3 regions of the Rhodococcus sp. 24CO genome follow, and region 1 is predicted to be linked to each of the others. Evidence: riboswitches for the same ligand, from Rfam matches in the RefSeq annotation. Region 1 holds a riboswitch; each other region holds the start of a gene.

Region 1 (5,728 bases):
CCGGCGGGAAAGTGCGACCCAACTTGAGGATCGCTGCGGCGTCTGTTTCCTTCAAGCGTCGCGTGAGCTCGGCTTGCGGCAATGTTCCGGGCAGGATGGTGAGGATCTCGTCACCCTCTACCAGGGGTTTTCCGAGTGCGGCCGACGCGGCACTGACGGAGGTGACACCGGGGATGACCTCGGCCTCGAAACGATCCGCCAGGCGTTTGTGCATGTGCATGTACGAGCTGTAGAACAGTGGGTCGCCCGCAGCGAGTAGCGCAACAGTGCGTCCGGCTGCCAAGTGGACGGCCAACCTTTCGGCTGCGACTTCGTAGAATTCGTCCATCGCACCCTGGTAACCACCCGGATGGTCGATGGTTTCGGTCGTGACGGGGTACACGAGGTGTTCCTCGATCTGGCCGTCGCGCATGTACGGAGCAGCAACCCCGCGGGAAATGCTCTTTCCGTGCCGCGCGGAATGGAACGCGATGACGTCCGCCTCACCGATCACGCGGGCGGCTTTGACGGTCACCAACTCCGGATCGCCGGGTCCGATGCCGACTCCCCACAACTTGCCTTCGCTCATTCTTGTTCGCTCGCAATCGCATTGACGACAGCCGCGGTGACGGCGCTGCCGCCGCGTCGGCCTCTCAGTATCAAATGTTCTATGCCGCTGGGATGTTCGATCAGCGCTTCTTTGGATTCGGCGGATCCGATGAATCCCACGGGTCCGCCGACGATAGCAGCAGGCCGCGGTCCGCCCGCCTCGATCAGGTTGAGGAGATGGAACAGAGCGGTCGGTGCATTGCCGATCGCGACCACGGCGCCTTCGAGTTTCTGCCCCCACAGTTCGATAGCGGCCGCCGAGCGCGTGTTGTCGATTGTGTTCGCCAGCAACGGAACCTGCGGGTCGCGCAGTGTGCAGATCACTTCGTTGTCGGCAGGCAGGCGCTTGCGGGTAATTCCGGCGGCGACCATGTTCGCGTCACAGAAGATCGGCGCACCCGCACGCAGGGCAGCTCGGGCGACGGTGACGACGTTCGGTGTGAACGCGATGTCGTCGACCAGGTCGACCTGACCGCTGGCATGGATCATCCGCACAACAGCTTGCGAGACATCCGCCGGGAAACGGCTCAGGTCGGCTTCGGCCCGAATTGTGGCAAAGGACTGGCGATAAATTTCTGCGCCGTCACGGATGTACTCGATCATGGGGCACAGGATAGAGGTATCACTGATCGGTCTGATTCACCCGGTAACCGTCAGTCGTCGCAATCACGTCGGCTACTTTCGCGCGGGGGCGCCCGCAGGAACGGTCACAGCCCGCCCAGTGCTGCCGGCCTTCGATCGGTAGTGAATCCTGCTCGACGGCTTCGATGGCGTCCGCTCGGACATCGGCGAGCGACTTCTCGCATCCGGGGCTTCCGGTGCAGGCTGTGACGTCGAGCCACGGCGAATTCTCGTCGAAGATCAAGCCCATCGGCGCGAGAACTCGCACCACCTGCTCGGCTGCACCTTCGTCCAGATCGAAGATCATGATCGAGCGCCACGGCGTCACGACCACGGGTTTTTCGATGGCGGCGAGGAATTCGGCGAGCCGTGCGTCGAGGAGTCCGAAGCGGAGCCCGCCGCCCAATGCGACGGTTCCGTCGCGTTGTTCGAGCCACCCGATGGCCGGCCCGGCGTCTGGGGCAAGGTCGACGGCACCAGCAAATTCGGCCGAAAGTCCCAGGCGGTCGATGGTTCGAGCGATTCCGTCGGGCACTTCGGCCAGTCGCCAGTGCTTGTCACGAAGATTCAGGAACGCGTGCGCGGTGTCGAGGAGCAACGGCACAGCGTCGTCGACATGGACGAGGTGGTTGGTGCGATGCCCCGCGAGCACGAGGGAGTGCTCGGATTCGCTGTGGGCGTGCAGTCCGAAATCGCCGTGCAGACCACTGATGTCGCCGCGGCCGTCGTCGAGTGTGAAGAGTGTTCGTCCTGGTAACTGCGCCAACGCCGGGTCCGACTGCACCGCCGCGTCAAGATGGCGAACCAGCTCACGCACATCGGCGACACCCCCGATTCGGCCGGAGAGCGGCGACGCCAGAATGTTGCGAACCCGCTCGTGCGTCGCTGAGGGAAGCAAACCGGCGGACGCGATCCGTTCGGCAAATACGTGGGGGTCTTTGACAGCGCGGAGTTGAATATTTCCGCGTGAGGTGAGTTCCATCTGCCCGTTGCCCACGTCGCGGGCGGCCTCGGCAAGCGTCTGCAACTGGTGTGGAGCCAGCGCGCCGCCGGGTAGGCGCACGCGCGCCAACGGGCCGGCTGCGGCCTGGTGAACTTGCAGTGCTCCAGGGCACGCATCTGGCTGCGAACGGTCTGTGGACATGGGTCAAGGGTACGACCGTGCAGAGCGCGGACCCGCGACCGGTAGCATCACGGGCAACCAGTGACAGCAGGTGAGGAAACCGGTGAGATTCCGGTGCGGTCGCGCCACTGTGAGTGTGTGCAAGCGGAACTGTTTCCGTTTGTACACACGAGTCAGACCCTCAACTGCTGTCCATGAAAGATCTTTTTCACGGGGCGCGAAACCCCAGGAAGGTTTCACCTGTGATTCTTCTGCTCTCGACGTCCGACACCGATCTGCTGAGCGCTCGCGCAAGCCAGGACAACGGCGACGGCGTTTCGTATCGGTGGGCAAACCCGTCCAGGCTGCTGGTTTCCGAGGATCTACCTGGCTTGCTCGACGGCGCCGATCTTGTGATCGTGCGCATCCTCGGCAGCCGTCGGAGCTGGGAAGACGGCCTGAACATGGTCCTGGCCAGCGGCCTGCCCGTCGTGGTGCTCGGCGGCGAACACGCACCTGATGCCGACCTCATGGAGTGCTCGACTGTCTCCCCGGGCGTTGCGGCTGAAGCGCACAACTACCTGGCGGAAGGCGGCGCAGACAACCTCGCTCAGCTGCACCACTTCCTGTCCGACACGGTGCTGCTCACCGGTCACGGCTTCGAGGCCCCGGCGCGGCTGCCGTCGTGGGGAATTGCTGATTTTGCCCCAGACATCACCGCCAACAGTGGTCCCGTCATCGCGGTTCTCTATTACCGCGCCCAGCACCTCGCCGGGAATACCCGCTACGTCCAGGCGCTCTGCGATGCGATTGCCGATGCCGGCGGCACTGCGCTCCCGATCTACTGCGCCTCGTTGCGCAGCGCCGAAGCTGAATTGCTGACCACACTCCGCCGCGCCGACGCCATGGTCGTGACGGTTCTCGCAGCCGGCGGAACGAAGCCGGCCACCGCGTCCGCGGGCGGCGACGACGAAGCCTGGGACGTGGCAGCACTCGCCGCACTGGACGTACCGATCTTGCAGGGGCTGTGCCTGACCAGCAGTCGCGCTACCTGGGATGCCAACGACGACGGACTGTCGCCGCTCGATGTCGCAACCCAGGTTGCGGTCCCCGAATTCGACGGACGCATCATCACGGTGCCGTTCTCGTTCAAGGAAATCGATTCCGACGGTCTCTCCACGTACATGCCTGATCCGGAGCGTGCAGCCCGCGTGGCCGGAATCGCGGTGCGCCACGGCAAGTTGCGTCATATTCCGACGCCGGAGCGTCGTGTTGCATTGATGCTGTCGGCATACCCAACGAAGCACGCTCGCATCGGCAATGCCGTTGGACTCGACACACCAGCCAGCGCGATCGACCTGCTGACCGAAATGCGCAGCACCGGTTACGACCTCGGACCCGTCGACGGTCCCGACTCTGTTCCCGGCTTGGCCGCCAAGGATGGCGACGCTCTGATTCATGCGTTGATCGCGGCCGGCGGGCAGGATCCCGATTGGCTCACGGCCGAGCAGCTCGAGGGCAACCCGATCCGCATTTCGGCAGCGCAGTACCGCGAGTGGTTCGCCACCCTGCCTGAAGATCTGCGTAGCGGCGTCGAAGAGCACTGGGGTGAAGCGCCCGGCGAGCTGTACGTCGACCGGTCGCAGGACCCGGACGGCGAAATCGTCATCGCCGCACTGCGATTCAACAACATCGTGCTCATGGTTCAGCCGCCTCGGGGCTTTGGTGAGAAGCCCGTCGCGATCTACCACGATCCCGATCTGCCGCCGAGTCACCACTACCTTGCCGCGTACCGTTGGATCGCTGCGACCCCGGACAACGGCGGATTTGGTGCCGACGCGGTTGTTCACCTGGGCAAGCACGGCAACCTCGAATGGCTGCCGGGCAAGACGCTCGGCATGTCCAGCAGCTGCGGTACCGACGCCGCGCTCGGTGACCTGCCCCTGATCTACCCGTTCCTCGTGAACGACCCGGGGGAGGGAACCCAGGCAAAGCGCCGGGCGCACGCGACGCTGGTCGATCACCTGATCCCGCCGATGGCCCGCGCCGAAAGCTACGGCGACATTTCCCGGCTCGAACAACTACTCGACGAGCACTCCAACATCTCCGCGCTCGATCCGTCCAAGCTGCCGGCCATCCGCCAGCAGATCTGGACCCTGATGCGTGCAGCCAAGATGGACCACGACCTCGGACTTGCCGAACGTCCGGAAGAAGACGTGTTCGACGACATGCTCCTGCACGTCGACGGCTGGCTGTGCGAGATCAAGGACGTCCAGATCCGCGACGGTTTGCACATCCTCGGCCGCGCACCCGAGGGTGACGCCGAAATCGAACTGGTACTCGCGATGCTGCGGGCGCGACAGATGTGGGGCGGCGAGCAGAGCGTTCCCGGTCTTCGTGAGGCACTCGGCCTGAGCGAGGACGGCGACGAATCACGTAACCGCGTCGACGACATCGAAGAAAAGGCGCACGCGCTCATCCGCGCCATGTCCGACGCCGAGTGGAATCCCGCTGCGGCGCAGGGACTCAGCGACGATCCGACCGTCATCAAGATTCTGCAGTTCGCAGCCACCGAGGTAGTACCGCGTCTGCGTCAAACCTCCGGCGAGATCAAGCAGGTGCTGCACGCACTCGACGGCGGCTTCATCGCGGCCGGCCCGAGTGGATCGCCGCTGCGCGGATTGATCAACGTGCTCCCCACTGGCCGCAATTTCTACTCGGTCGATCCCAAGGCGGTTCCGTCGCGTCTGGCGTGGGAGACCGGCCAGGCCATGGCGGAGTCTCTTGCCGCCCGCTACCTCGCCGATCACGGGGAGTACCCACGTTCGGTGGGTCTGTCCGTGTGGGGTACCGCCGCCATGCGTACATCCGGCGACGACATCGCCGAAGTGTTTGCGCTCCTCGGTGTTCGCCCCGTCTGGGACGAAGCCAGTCGACGCGTCGTCAACCTCGAGGTCATCGATCTCGAAGAACTGGGACGCCCGCGCATCGATGTCACAGTCCGCATTTCCGGCTTCTTCCGCGACGCGTTCCCGCACGTCCTGGCGCTGCTCGACGACGCCGTGCAGTTGGTCGCGGCGTTGGACGAGACCGACGAGCAGAACTACATTCGCGCCCACGCACAGGCAGATCTTGCCGAGCACGGAGACGCCCGGCGTGCAACCACGCGTATTTTCGGCTCCAAGCCCGGAACCTACGGGGCTGGTCTGCTGCAACTCATCGACTCCAAGACCTGGCGCGGCGACGACGACCTCGCCGATGTGTACACCACGTGGGGCGGCTTTGCGTACGGCCGCGGCCTCGACGGAATCCCCGCCGCCGACGACATGCGCAGCGCGTACCGTCGAATCAACGTGGCGGCCAAGAACACTGACACACGTGAACACGACATCGCGGATTCCGACGACTACTTCCAGT
Region 2 (5,728 bases), on a different contig from region 1:
AGGGCGCTGATGCCCAGCGGGATCATGCCGACGCCGATGCCCAGCAATGTGGACGGACTGGATCGGGTCGTGGCCGATTGGGAACCTGAGGATGTGGCGACGTTTGCGATGTGGCTTCAGAGATTCAACTCCGACGTCGAGAAGCTTGCCGGACGTCCCTTGCCGCGAACGTAGCGCGCCTTCGTCGCGCGCTTCGATTGCAACTGGTTGCAACGCTTGTGACGCGGGCCACTGATGCGATGTGCTGTGTATCACATTCCTAAAGAAGGAGAAGTGATGACGCAAACCATCGATTCCGCAGTCGTAGCCTCGGAAAGCTCGACGGCTGTGACACCTCAGGAGCGCGTCGACGCCTGGCTGGCGGATTTCGAGTCGGCACTCGCCGCTCGTGACATCGAACGGGTCGCAGCAAAATTCGCCCTCGACAGTTTCTGGCGAGACTTGGTTTCGTTCACCTGGAACATCAAGACCGTCGAAGGTCGCGAGCAGATTGCCGACATGCTCTCCGAGCGTCTCGACGACACCGATCCTTCAGGATTCCGGACCACCGAGACCCCCGACGAAGCCGACGGCGTCACCTCGGCCTGGATCGAATTCGAGACTGCAACCGGTCGCGCGCACGGGCATCTTCGTCTCAAGGACGAACTCGGCCAGCCTGTCGCCTGGACCCTGCTCACGTCGTTGCAGGAGTTGAAAGGACACGAAGAGGGTAAGGGGACTCGTCGCCCGCGCGGCGCCAAGCACGGGGCAGACCCGAACCGCATCACCTGGGCCGAGCAGAAGGAGATCGAGGACCGCGAACTCGGCTACACCACACAGCCTTACGTCGTGATCGTCGGCGGCGGTCAGGGCGGAATCGCGCTCGGCGCGCGTATGCGTCAGCTCGGAGTCCCGGCCATCGTGATCGACAGCCACGAGCGACCGGGAGATCAGTGGCGCGGACGCTACAAGTCCCTGTGCCTGCACGATCCGGTTTGGTACGACCACCTGCCCTACATGCCGTTCCCCGACAACTGGCCGGTGTTCGCGCCGAAGGACAAGATCGGTGACTGGCTCGAGATGTACACCAAGGTCATGGAGGTTCCGTACTGGAGTTCCACGACCTGCACGTCCGCGTCGTTCGACGAGAAGACCCAGGAATGGACCGTCGAGGTCAACCGCAACGGCGAGAAGCTGACCTTGCGTCCCAAGCAGTTGGTGATGGCAACCGGGATGTCCGGCAAGGCAAACGTTCCGACGTTCCCCGGTCAGGACAAGTTCCTCGGCGATCAGCACCACTCGAGCAAGCACCCCGGCCCGGATCAGTACGTCGGTAAGAAGGTTGTGGTCATCGGGGCCAACAACTCCTCGCACGACATCTGCGGCGCCTTGTGGGAGAACGGCATCGACGTCACGATGGTGCAGCGCAGTTCGACGCACATCGTGAAGTCGGATTCACTGATGGATCTGGGCTTGGGTGATCTGTACTCGGAGCGCGCACTCGCCGCCGGTATGACGACGCACAAGGCGGACCTCACGTTCGGTTCGTTGCCGTACCGGATCATGCACGAGTTCCAGATCCCGGTGTACGACGCAATCCGTGAGCGCGACAAGGACTTCTACGATCGCCTCGAGAAGGCCGGCTTCGAGCACGACTGGGGCGACGACGGTTCGGGCCTGTTCATGAAGTACCTACGACGCGGCTCGGGCTATTACATCGACGTCGGCGCTGCCGAACTGGTTGCCAACGGAGACATCAAGCTCGCCCACGGGAACATTCGAGAGCTGACCGAGAACAGCGTGATTCTCGAAGACGGTACGGAACTGCCGGCCGACGTGGTGGTCTACGCAACGGGCTACGGCTCGATGAACGGTTGGGTGGCCGATCTGATCGGTCAGGACACCGCCGACAAGGTCGGCAAGGTCTGGGGACTGGGGTCGAACACCACCAAGGATCCGGGACCGTGGGAAGGCGAGCAGCGCAATATGTGGAAGCCGACGCAGCAGGAAGCGCTCTGGTTCCACGGCGGCAATCTGCATCAGTCCCGCCACTACTCGCTGTACCTGGCTCTGCAGTTGAAGGCGCGCTACGAGGGCATTCCGACGCCGGTGTACGGGCTGCAGGAAGTGCATCATCTGAGCTGAAAAAGAACTGCTGTGCGCCTTTATCAACCGCGCGCGGTTAATAAAGGCGCACGGCAGTTTCAGCGAAGGGCGTACTTTTTTGCTACTTCGGCGTTCTTGGTCGCGCGCTCGGTGAGGAAGGCAAATGCCAATCCGAGTACGAGCCACAAGGTTGCCTGTGTAGCGAGGGACGAGAGGCGGAACTCCCACAGCAGAGTTGCCGGGAAGTCGTCGCCCACCTCGTTGATCGTGGGTAGCGAAACGTAGCCGATTGCCACGATGACCAGGAACGCAGCAACCGGAGCGGCGACGCGCACGCTGAGGAACTCGTGGGCGGATACAGCTTTTGCTGCCGCGGCGGCCGCGGTGACGGCCAGCAGTCCGAGGATCACGGTCGCGAGCCACAGCCAGGTTCGCTGGTTGATCGTGTCGGGATCGCCGACGGCTGGCGGATTGGCCGGGTACTTGAAGAACGGCACCGCCTCGATGGCGAGCCAGCCTCCCAATGCGATGGCCATCGCCAAGAACGGTCCCGACATGGTGGTGATCCGTCGCGCGTAGTTGGCGACTACGGCGAAGATGGCACCGAGGGCCAAGCCCGCGAGCGACGTTGCGAGGAAGAGTCCAGCGCGTTGACCATCACGACTGACGAGTGGGGCTTCTTCGTCGCCGTGCGTGTGTCCGGCGGTTTCGCCGGCGGCACTGTTGGCTTCTTCGATCGCGATGGCAGCGTTGACGTGCGGCTCACCCAGCACAAATGCAACTCCGCCGGCAAGGATGCCTGCGATCAAACCAGCCAACAAGCCACGAATCAGAAGTTTCGTGAAATTGTCGACTAGTGGCACGGGAGGCCCATCAAGTGGCGTCCGTCGTGCATCAGCTCATGCATGTACATGCCTGTGCGTGAGATTGCGCCCTGGTCGAATCCGACCAGGTAGAGAGCCAGCATCGCGAACAGCACAATAGCTGCGGCGAGGAAGGCAAGACGAGTCGAATCGATCGACGAGTCGGGAGAGTAGGCGAGTGCCATCGAAGCCTCCTGGGATTTTCGCGTCCCCTAGGTCAAATGCGATGGCCGGAGTGTCTGGCTGTCGAGGTGGGTTCACCTCGAATTACAGTGGCGCGACCGCTCCGGGCTTTCACCGGATTCCTGTCGACCATCGCGTGTACAGAGCGCACTTTAGCAGTGAATACACGAAAATCGTGAAGGGTTTTGCTCGCTAGGCGAGCAAAACCCTGCACGATCACGGATCAACTCTTGGCGGGGACGTCCAGAACTACCTCGAACTCGAGCAGCGACGCACCCGACGCGACGGGCTTGGCGCGCTCACCCGAATGCGCTGCGCGGGCCGGGCCGTCACGCCAGTCGGCGAACGCCTCCTCGGTTTCCCACTGCGTGACCACGAAGTAGCGGTTCTCGCCAGCTGTGGGGCGCAGGAGCTGGAAACCGAGGAATCCGGGAGAGTTCTCCACGGCATGTGCGCGTGCTGCGAAGCGCTTTTCCAGTTCGGGGCCGGCGCCCTCGGGGATTTCAATTGCATTGATCTTCACGACTGCCATGTAAGCGACATTACCGCGCGGCTTCACCGCGTACGGTGACATTCGTGTTGCATGACGAAGGTGGTACCGGCCAGCCGATTCTGTTGTTGCACGGCCTCATGGGTAGTGCCCGAACGTGGCGTCGGCATGTGCCCTGGATTCGCGAGTTCGGCCACGTCTACACGTTCGACGCGGCCGGTCACGGACGGCCGGCGCCCGCAGAATTGACGACCGAGGCATTTGTCGAAGACCTTGCGTCGGCGGTGGCAGTGATCGACACGCCGATGATCGTGATCGGGCACTCGATGGGTGCCCTGCACGCGTGGTGTTTTGCCGCCGCACACCCGGACCGAGTGCGTGCGTTGGTTCTCGAGGACATGGCACCGGATTTCCGCGGGCGCACTGCGGAGAACTGGGCTCAGATGGTGTCGTCGTGGCCGCAACCGTTTGCTACGGATAATGCGGTGAAGGAGTTCTTCGGTCCGGTTGCGGGACAATACTTTCTGGATTCGTTCGACCGCCGCGACGACGGGTGGTACCTGCACGGTGACGTGTCGACCTTTCGCGATATCTCGGAAGAATGGGGCACGCGGCATTTCTGGGATCAGTGGAGTGCAATCGAGGTACCCACCCTTCTCGTCGAGGGTGAGTTCACGATTACCCCGCACGGCCAGATGCGCGAGATGGCAGAGCGTCCGGGGACTCGGTATGTGCGCATTGCCGACGCGGGTCACCTTGTCCACGACGATCAACCAGAGCGGTACCGCGACGAAGTGACAGCGTTCCTGGTTGATCAGAGCTGACTTCGGATCGACGCTCCCGCTTCTTCGAGTTCGACGGCCCGCCTCGCCAGGAGCCCGGCTGCGAACTTGGCTTTGTCTCCGCTGTGTCGCGGTACGACGTGCAGATGTGAGTGAAAGACGGTCTGACCGGCGGCACGTCCGTCGTTGACCAGGATGTTGACGCCGTCCGCGGCGATGTCGCACCGCCGCAGCGCGCCGGCGATGATTGTGCCTACCCGGAACATCTCTGCGCCCTCGTGGTTTTCGAGTCCGTCGAGGTTGGTGGCGTGGCGTTTCGGCACAACAAGGGTGTGTCCGCGGCTGACCGGGCGGGCGTCGAGAAATGCGAGCACGGTTTCGGTTTCGAAAACACGAATTGCGGGCTCGTCTGCCGAGATGATGTTGCAGAAGACGCAGGTGTGGCTCATGACTACAGAATGTATCCCGTCGGTGGATCAGAGCAGACGTAGCTCCCGTGCGCGTGTGAGTGCTTCGCGTCGATTGTGGACTTCAAGTTTTCTGTAGAGCGTGCGCACCTGAGTCTTGACCGTGTTGACGGAGATGAAGAGTGCGTTTGCCATCTCCGTCAAACTGGCGTGGGACGCGATCAGATCAAGAACTTGTCTTTCTCTGTCCGTCAAAGTGACCAGGTTCAGCTCGTGTGGAAATGTTTCTCCTGGAGCAAGTTTCAGGAATCGGGCAAGAGCGCTCGATCCGGTACGTGCCAAGGATTCGAGGTGATCGACGTCGCGTCGAGATATGGTCGAGAACGATCGGAGATTGCCGGTTTGGTCGGCGATGCTGCAGGCATTCGACCAGGCTTCGGCGGCGCGGCGCGGCTCGTCACCTCGCAAATGCGCGACGGCTTGAATGAGGAGGGCCTCCATCTGTGGGCGTGGGTACGACTCTCGCGCCCAATCGAATTGGTGGCACAGCGCGATTGCCGATTCATTCTGACCGGCCCGCTGATATAGGCGCGCGACGGAAACCAGTGTCCAGGGATTGGCGGCCGGCTCGGCGATGTCCGACGACAGCGCCATTGCCAAGTTGCCGTCGCCGAGCGCGAGAGCCAGATCGATTTTGGTGGAGCGCAACAACGGTAGCGCAAAAGAATCAGGTTTCAGCTTTGCGGGGTTGTCGAAAATTCCCTTGCGCAGCAACGTGATAGCCGTCGATTCTTCCCCGCAGGTGAGTGCGTACTGGCAGTGCGTGTAGAGGACAAACGCCCACAGTTCCTCGTTGTTGTCGGGCTCTCCCAGGGCTGCGACGGCCTCATGTGCATCGTCGAGGTCGAGGGTGCACAG
Region 3 (5,728 bases), on a different contig from region 1:
CCAGAATGGTTCGGTGTGGGCGACCATTGCTCAACTCACTCCGATGTTCGGCATCAACGCACTGGCTCACGCGCCGCTGACCGGCAATAGCGTCCACTGGACGTGGATCGTCAATATTCTGGTGTGGTTCGCCATCTTCGCCGCCGGAGCGATCTGGCGGTTCCAACAAGATACGGAGCGTGTGTAGTTGCCGAAGACCACTCGACCAATCGATTCCGTCGCGGCGCCGCGACGGAATCGTTTCGGCATCCTGTTTGCCGCCGTGTGGATGGTTTTTCTCGGTGGTCCACTCATCGAAGGATGGAACCTTCGCGGCGAACTACGGGGCTGGGTAGGGATTCTTGCGACGCTCACCTTCGGCGCTCTCTACCTCTACACCTTTGCCCGGGTACAGCAGCGCCGTCTCACTCTCAGCGGAGAACCGACAGTTCGCCGCGCGGTAGTCACGTTGGCCGGCCTGACTGCACTCGCCGCTGTGATCATCATCAGCGTCGGGCCGACCGGTCTCGCAACTGCGCCGTACCTCGCCGTCACGGCTGTGACAATGCTGCCGACCGTGGCCGGCGGCATTCTCACCTTGGCCATTGCCGCTTCGGTGGAAATCGTCAGTGTCAGCGCCGGATGGGGAAACTATTCGGGCCTGTCGCTCGGAGTGTGCGCCGCCGCGTTTGCCACGTGGGGCGTCATGTCCCTCATCAGACGCAATATTTCGATGGTCCACGAACGAGAAGAACAGGAACAGCGTGCTGTCATGGAGGAACGCGCACGAATGGCACGCGATCTCCATGACATCCTCGGGCACTCGCTCACCGTCATCACCGTCAAAGCCGAACTGGCCAACCGATTGTTGGACGTCGACATCGAGCGCGCTCGCAGTGAACTCGACGATCTCGAACGACTGTCCCGCGATGCTTTGGCGGATGTGCGCTCCGCAGTGAACGGGTTTCGAACCATCTCACTCCCCGTCGAGATCGCCCGCGCCCGAGAGGCTCTGCGTGCTGCAGGCATCGAAGATCATTCCCCGAACAGTACCGAAATGGTGCCGCGACACTTGCGGGAATTGTTTGCCTGGACCGTTCGTGAAGGCGTCACCAACGTCGTACGCCACAGCGCCGCAACACAATGCACCATCACCATCGACGAGAAGAGCGTCGAAATTTTCGACGACGGGATCTCCGGCGAGAATACGACGATCGGCAACGGGTTGACCGGACTGCGTGAACGCGCCGCAGCGGTGGGAGCCCGCGTGATCATCAACGCCGCCGCGCACCAGGGCTTTTCACTAAAGGTCCACGAACAGGAGAACACGTGAGCATCCGGCTACTACTTGCCGACGACCAGGCATTGGTTCGCGGCGCCCTGGCCGCACTCCTCGATCTCGAAACCGATCTGACCGTGGTCGCAGAAGTCGGCCGAGGCGACGAGGTTGTTGCGGCAGCGATGGAACACCGCCCCGATGTTGCACTGCTGGACGTGGAGATGCCGGGACTGGACGGGATTGCAGCCACGTCGGCGTTGCTGGAAGCGCTCCCACAAACACGGGTGCTGATCGTGACGACCTTCGGGCGGCCGGGATTTCTTCGCAAGGCGATGCACGCGGGAGCCACCGGTTTTGTCGTCAAGGACACCCCGGCGCGGCAACTCGCCGACGCGGTACGACGCGTCCATGCGGGGTTGCGCGTCGTAGATCCGACGCTGGCGGCAGACAGCCTCGTCAGCGGCGAATCTCCACTGACCGATCGTGAAACGGAAGTACTGCGCGCCGCGAAGGCCGGCGCGCCCGTTGCAGCTATCGCCGCCGAGCTATTCCTGTCAGCTGGCACCGTTCGCAATCACCTGTCGTCCGCGATGGGGAAGACCGGAGGTGCGACGCGTGGAGAATCTGCTCGAATCGCCGAAGCCAACGGTTGGTTATAAGAAGAGCAGGGTCCCCACATAGAGTCCCGTATCCGGCAATTCCGTCGCAATTATTGTTAATCACTCTCCCGCCTGCAGTTCTAACCCAAATATTCACGTATCCTGTTACCTGGTTCCGCGACAATGCGTTGCGGAACCGAATAGCGGAGTACCGACCCACCTTTGGTTACCTACCAGTTATCAGATGGTTGAGCGGACAACACAGGGGGAAGGCTCATGGCGCAAAGATTCAGCCAACGATTGAATGCGCTGTTCGAGTCCGCCCCTAATCACGTCACCAACGCCATGGTTGTGCGCAGCATGACCGAAGACGGTTGTCGCATCTCTACTCCCTACTTGTCGCAACTCCGCACGGGCGTCCGCACCAACCCTTCACCCGAAGTTGTCTCCGCCCTCGCCCGATTCTTCGAAGTGACTCCGGACTATTTTTTCAACCCCGACCAAGAAGTGCCCTTTCTCGCAAGCGGCGATTCCGACCACATTCTGCTCGCACAGCTTCACAACGATCGCCTACGCAATCTCACGTCTCGGGTAGTCGACCTGTCCCCAGCCTCACAGGCCCTTCTTGTCGAAATGGCCGAAAATCTCCGATCGTCCGAGAATCTTCCCCGGGTACCTCCCGACTCCAACTCGTACTCGTGGCGCGCCTAGACCCGTCGACACAAGTCATACGGGCACTGCTTTTCCTGCTCCCACGCACATAGCCCTATGCTGGGCAACGCAGCTGGTTCGCCCGGCGCGGTCATGAGGAGCCCCGAAGACCGTTCCTGGCGTCGAAGCTCCGTCAGCTCAGGCAGACGGAGTGAGAGGGAACCCGGTGAAAATCCGGGACTGTCCCGCAGCGGTAAGCAGGAACGACCGCCGTCTACATGCACTGGGCTTTTGCCTGGGAAGCGATGGCCAGTAGGTTCGATCACCACGATCGAGCGCCCGCGAGTCCGAAGACCTGCCGACTGTGTCGGGCACGCCGTGCCCGACGGTCCACCGCCTCGTGGAATGGGCGCGTAGATCTCGAGACGTGGTCGCATGTTTGATTGCGGCCTCATGAGGTGTACCCGTCTGCCGGCAGTGGCCATCAGTGCATTGGCAATCTGGAGAAACTCCGTGACAACAACATTCACCGCGACCGTGCTGGGCTCTCCGCGTATCGGTCCTCATCGCGAACTCAAACGGGCAATCGAAAGCTACTGGGCGGGGCGCATCGACGCCGACGCCTTGGCGCGAGTAGCCCGTGACCTGCGTCGGCAGGGCTTGGCCGACCTCCGTGACCAGGGAATCGACTCCATCCCGGTCAACACCTTTTCCTTCTATGACCAGATGCTCGACACGGCAGTGCTTCTCGGCGCGCTGCCCGAGAGGGTCGCATCCGTCGCCGATCCGTTGGACCGCTATTTTGCGGCCGCACGCGGCACCGACACCATCGCCCCACTCGAGATGACCAAGTGGTTCGATACCAATTACCACTATCTCGTCCCCGAGATTTCACCGTCCACGACGTTCTCGCTCGACGCCTCGAAAGTGCTCGGCGAACTGGCGGAAGCGCTCGCAGACGGCATACCCGCTCGCCCGGTTGTCATCGGCCCCGTCACGTTCCTTCTCCTCTCGAAGGCTGTCGGAACCGAAGAACCGCTTCTGACCCGGATCGATGAACTGGTTCCGCTGTACGCGGACCTTCTCGGCAAGCTCGCCGACGCCGGGGCCGCGTGGGTGCAGATTGACGAACCGGCGCTCGTCGGCGACCGCACCGACGAAGAGATCGAAGCCGCCCGGTCGCTCTACGAACAGCTTTCGTCGCTGTCGAATCGACCGGCAATCCTGCTGGCGTCGTACTTCGGCTCGTTGGGCGATGCGCTTCCCGCCCTCGCGTCCACCGCAGTCGAAGGTTTTGCGATCGACCTTGTCGCAGGACGTGATTCGATTGGGTCCGTCCCAGACCTCGCCCGCAAGCTCGTTGTCGCCGGAGTTGTCGACGGCCGAAATATCTGGCGAACGGACCTGGATTCGGCGCTGTCCACGCTGGGCGCTCTGCTCGGCAGCGTCGATACCCTTGCCGTCTCCACGTCATGCTCGCTCCTGCACGTTCCGTACTCACTCTCCCAGGAACCGGATCTGGACAAAGCCCTGCGCTCCTGGCTTGCATTCGGCGCCGAAAAGGTGCGGGAAGTGACCACGCTTGCCACCGCGCTTACTCTGGGGCGCGAATCCGTCGAGGACGAATTCGGCCTCGCCCGCGCCGCCGCGTCGACTCGCAAGGACGACAAGCGACTCAACGACGCCGGCGTGCGTGGACGTCTTGAAGCCGTGCTGAATTCGGCGACCAACCGCGCCCCGGCGGCGGAGCGTCGCAAGGCTCAAGCCGAATTGCTGCCGCTTCCTCCACTTCCGACCACCACTATCGGTTCGTACCCGCAGACATCCAAGATCCGGGTGGCGCGTGCGGCATTGCGCAACGGCGAGATCGACGAGCCTGAATACATCTCGCGCATGCGCGGCGAGATCGCGGATGTGGTTGCACTCCAGGAGAAATTGGACCTGGACGTGCTCGTGCACGGCGAACCCGAGCGCAATGACATGGTGCAGTACTTCGCCGAACAACTCGACGGCTTCTTCGCGACCGCGAACGGTTGGGTTCAGTCGTACGGCACGCGCTGTGTCCGTCCGCCGATCCTCTACGGCGACGTCTCCCGTCCGAAACCGATGACCGTCGACTGGATCACCTACGCGCAGTCCTTGACCGACAAGCCGGTCAAGGGGATGCTCACGGGACCGGTCACGATTCTGGCGTGGTCGTTCGTGCGTGACGATCAACCTCTCGCCGACTCCGCCAATCAGGTTGCGTTGGCGATTCGGGACGAGACCGTCGACCTGCAGGCTGCGGGCATCGGCATCATCCAGGTGGACGAGCCCGCACTTCGTGAATTGCTCCCGCTGCGTGCCGCTGATCAGCCGGCCTACCTGGACTGGTCGGTCGGGTCGTTCCGGCTGGCAACGTCGGGGGTCGCGGATTCCACGGCGATCCATACGCATCTCTGCTACTCGGAGTTCGGGGCCGTGATCGGCGCGATCGCGGGACTCGATGCCGATGTCACCTCGATCGAAGCGGCCCGTTCGCACATGGAGGTTCTGGGTGACCTCAGCGCCGTGGGCTTCGATCTGGGTGTCGGCCCCGGTGTGTACGACATTCACTCTCCGCGGGTCCCGAGCGTCGACGAGATTGCCGGTTCGCTGCGCGAAGCACTCGAGGCCGTCCCGGTGGAACGGCTGTGGGTCAACCCTGACTGCGGCTTGAAGACACGAGGTCTGGTCGAGGTTGAAGCGTCGCTGCGCAACCTCGTCGAGGCGGCAAAGGTGGTACGGGCGGAACTTTAGGGGGCTCCGCCCCCTGTGCGCCTTTCTGGTAGTTCGCACTGCCGGAAAGGCGCACAAGGGCCGTAGGCCCCTTTTTTAGTACATTCATATACAAAGGTGGCCTTTAATCACGCTAGAGTGACGCCATGGAAGCCGCAGCAGAAGAAACTCAGGGAACGGCCGGAGAGCTCAACTTTTGGTCGTTCATCGAGTTGGCGAACAAAAGACTGTCCGACGAGCACGGCTTTCGCCACCACCTCGCCACCGAGGTTCTCCTGACACTCAACCGCGCATCCAACGTGGTCACGTACGACCTCGAGTCGTCGATACACCGGCCACGCGGCTGGTCGTGGTCATCCTTCCGCCTGATGTTCGTCACCTGGCTGGCTGGGCCGATCGAGCCGAAAGCCGCTGCCGAGCTCACTGGAATGAGTCGGGCGGCCGTATCGAACCTGTCCAAATC

What was found. A riboswitch is a leader RNA that binds a small molecule or an ion and turns the genes downstream of it on or off. The one in region 1 is predicted to bind cobalamin.
Region 2: another riboswitch for cobalamin. It lies ahead of V2B23_RS14980 (CbtB domain-containing protein); the one in region 1 lies ahead of cobN (cobaltochelatase subunit CobN).
Region 3: another riboswitch for cobalamin. It lies ahead of metE (5-methyltetrahydropteroyltriglutamate--homocysteine S-methyltransferase); the one in region 1 lies ahead of cobN (cobaltochelatase subunit CobN).

What each region holds. Positions count from the first base shown of each region.
Region 1 covers NZ_JAZFNF010000001.1:782,014-787,741, reverse strand. The annotation lists gene cobJ (precorrin-3B C(17)-methyltransferase) at 1-568, opposite strand, end outside; gene V2B23_RS03545 (precorrin-8X methylmutase) at 565-1,191, opposite strand; gene cobG (precorrin-3B synthase) at 1,211-2,353, opposite strand; adenosylcobalamin (AdoCbl) riboswitch at 2,401-2,571, shown strand; gene cobN (cobaltochelatase subunit CobN) at 2,575-5,728, shown strand, end outside.
Region 2 covers NZ_JAZFNF010000005.1:441,912-447,639, reverse strand. The annotation lists gene V2B23_RS14995 (hypothetical protein) at 10-174, shown strand; gene V2B23_RS14990 (NAD(P)-binding domain-containing protein) at 277-2,124, shown strand; gene V2B23_RS14985 (CbtA family protein) at 2,184-2,948, opposite strand; gene V2B23_RS14980 (CbtB domain-containing protein) at 2,939-3,133, opposite strand; cobalamin riboswitch at 3,160-3,280, opposite strand; gene mhuD (mycobilin-forming heme oxygenase MhuD) at 3,355-3,663, opposite strand; gene V2B23_RS14970 (alpha/beta fold hydrolase) at 3,708-4,445, shown strand; gene V2B23_RS14965 (HIT family protein) at 4,436-4,852, opposite strand; gene V2B23_RS14960 (LuxR C-terminal-related transcriptional regulator) at 4,880-5,728, opposite strand, start outside.
Region 3 covers NZ_JAZFNF010000015.1:21,824-27,551, forward strand. The annotation lists gene V2B23_RS27930 (ABC transporter permease) at 1-187, shown strand, start outside; gene V2B23_RS27935 (sensor histidine kinase) at 188-1,312, shown strand; gene V2B23_RS27940 (response regulator) at 1,309-1,917, shown strand; gene V2B23_RS27945 (helix-turn-helix domain-containing protein) at 2,134-2,568, shown strand; cobalamin riboswitch at 2,678-2,885, shown strand; gene metE (5-methyltetrahydropteroyltriglutamate--homocysteine S-methyltransferase) at 3,022-5,286, shown strand; gene V2B23_RS27955 (MarR family winged helix-turn-helix transcriptional regulator) at 5,412-5,728, shown strand, end outside.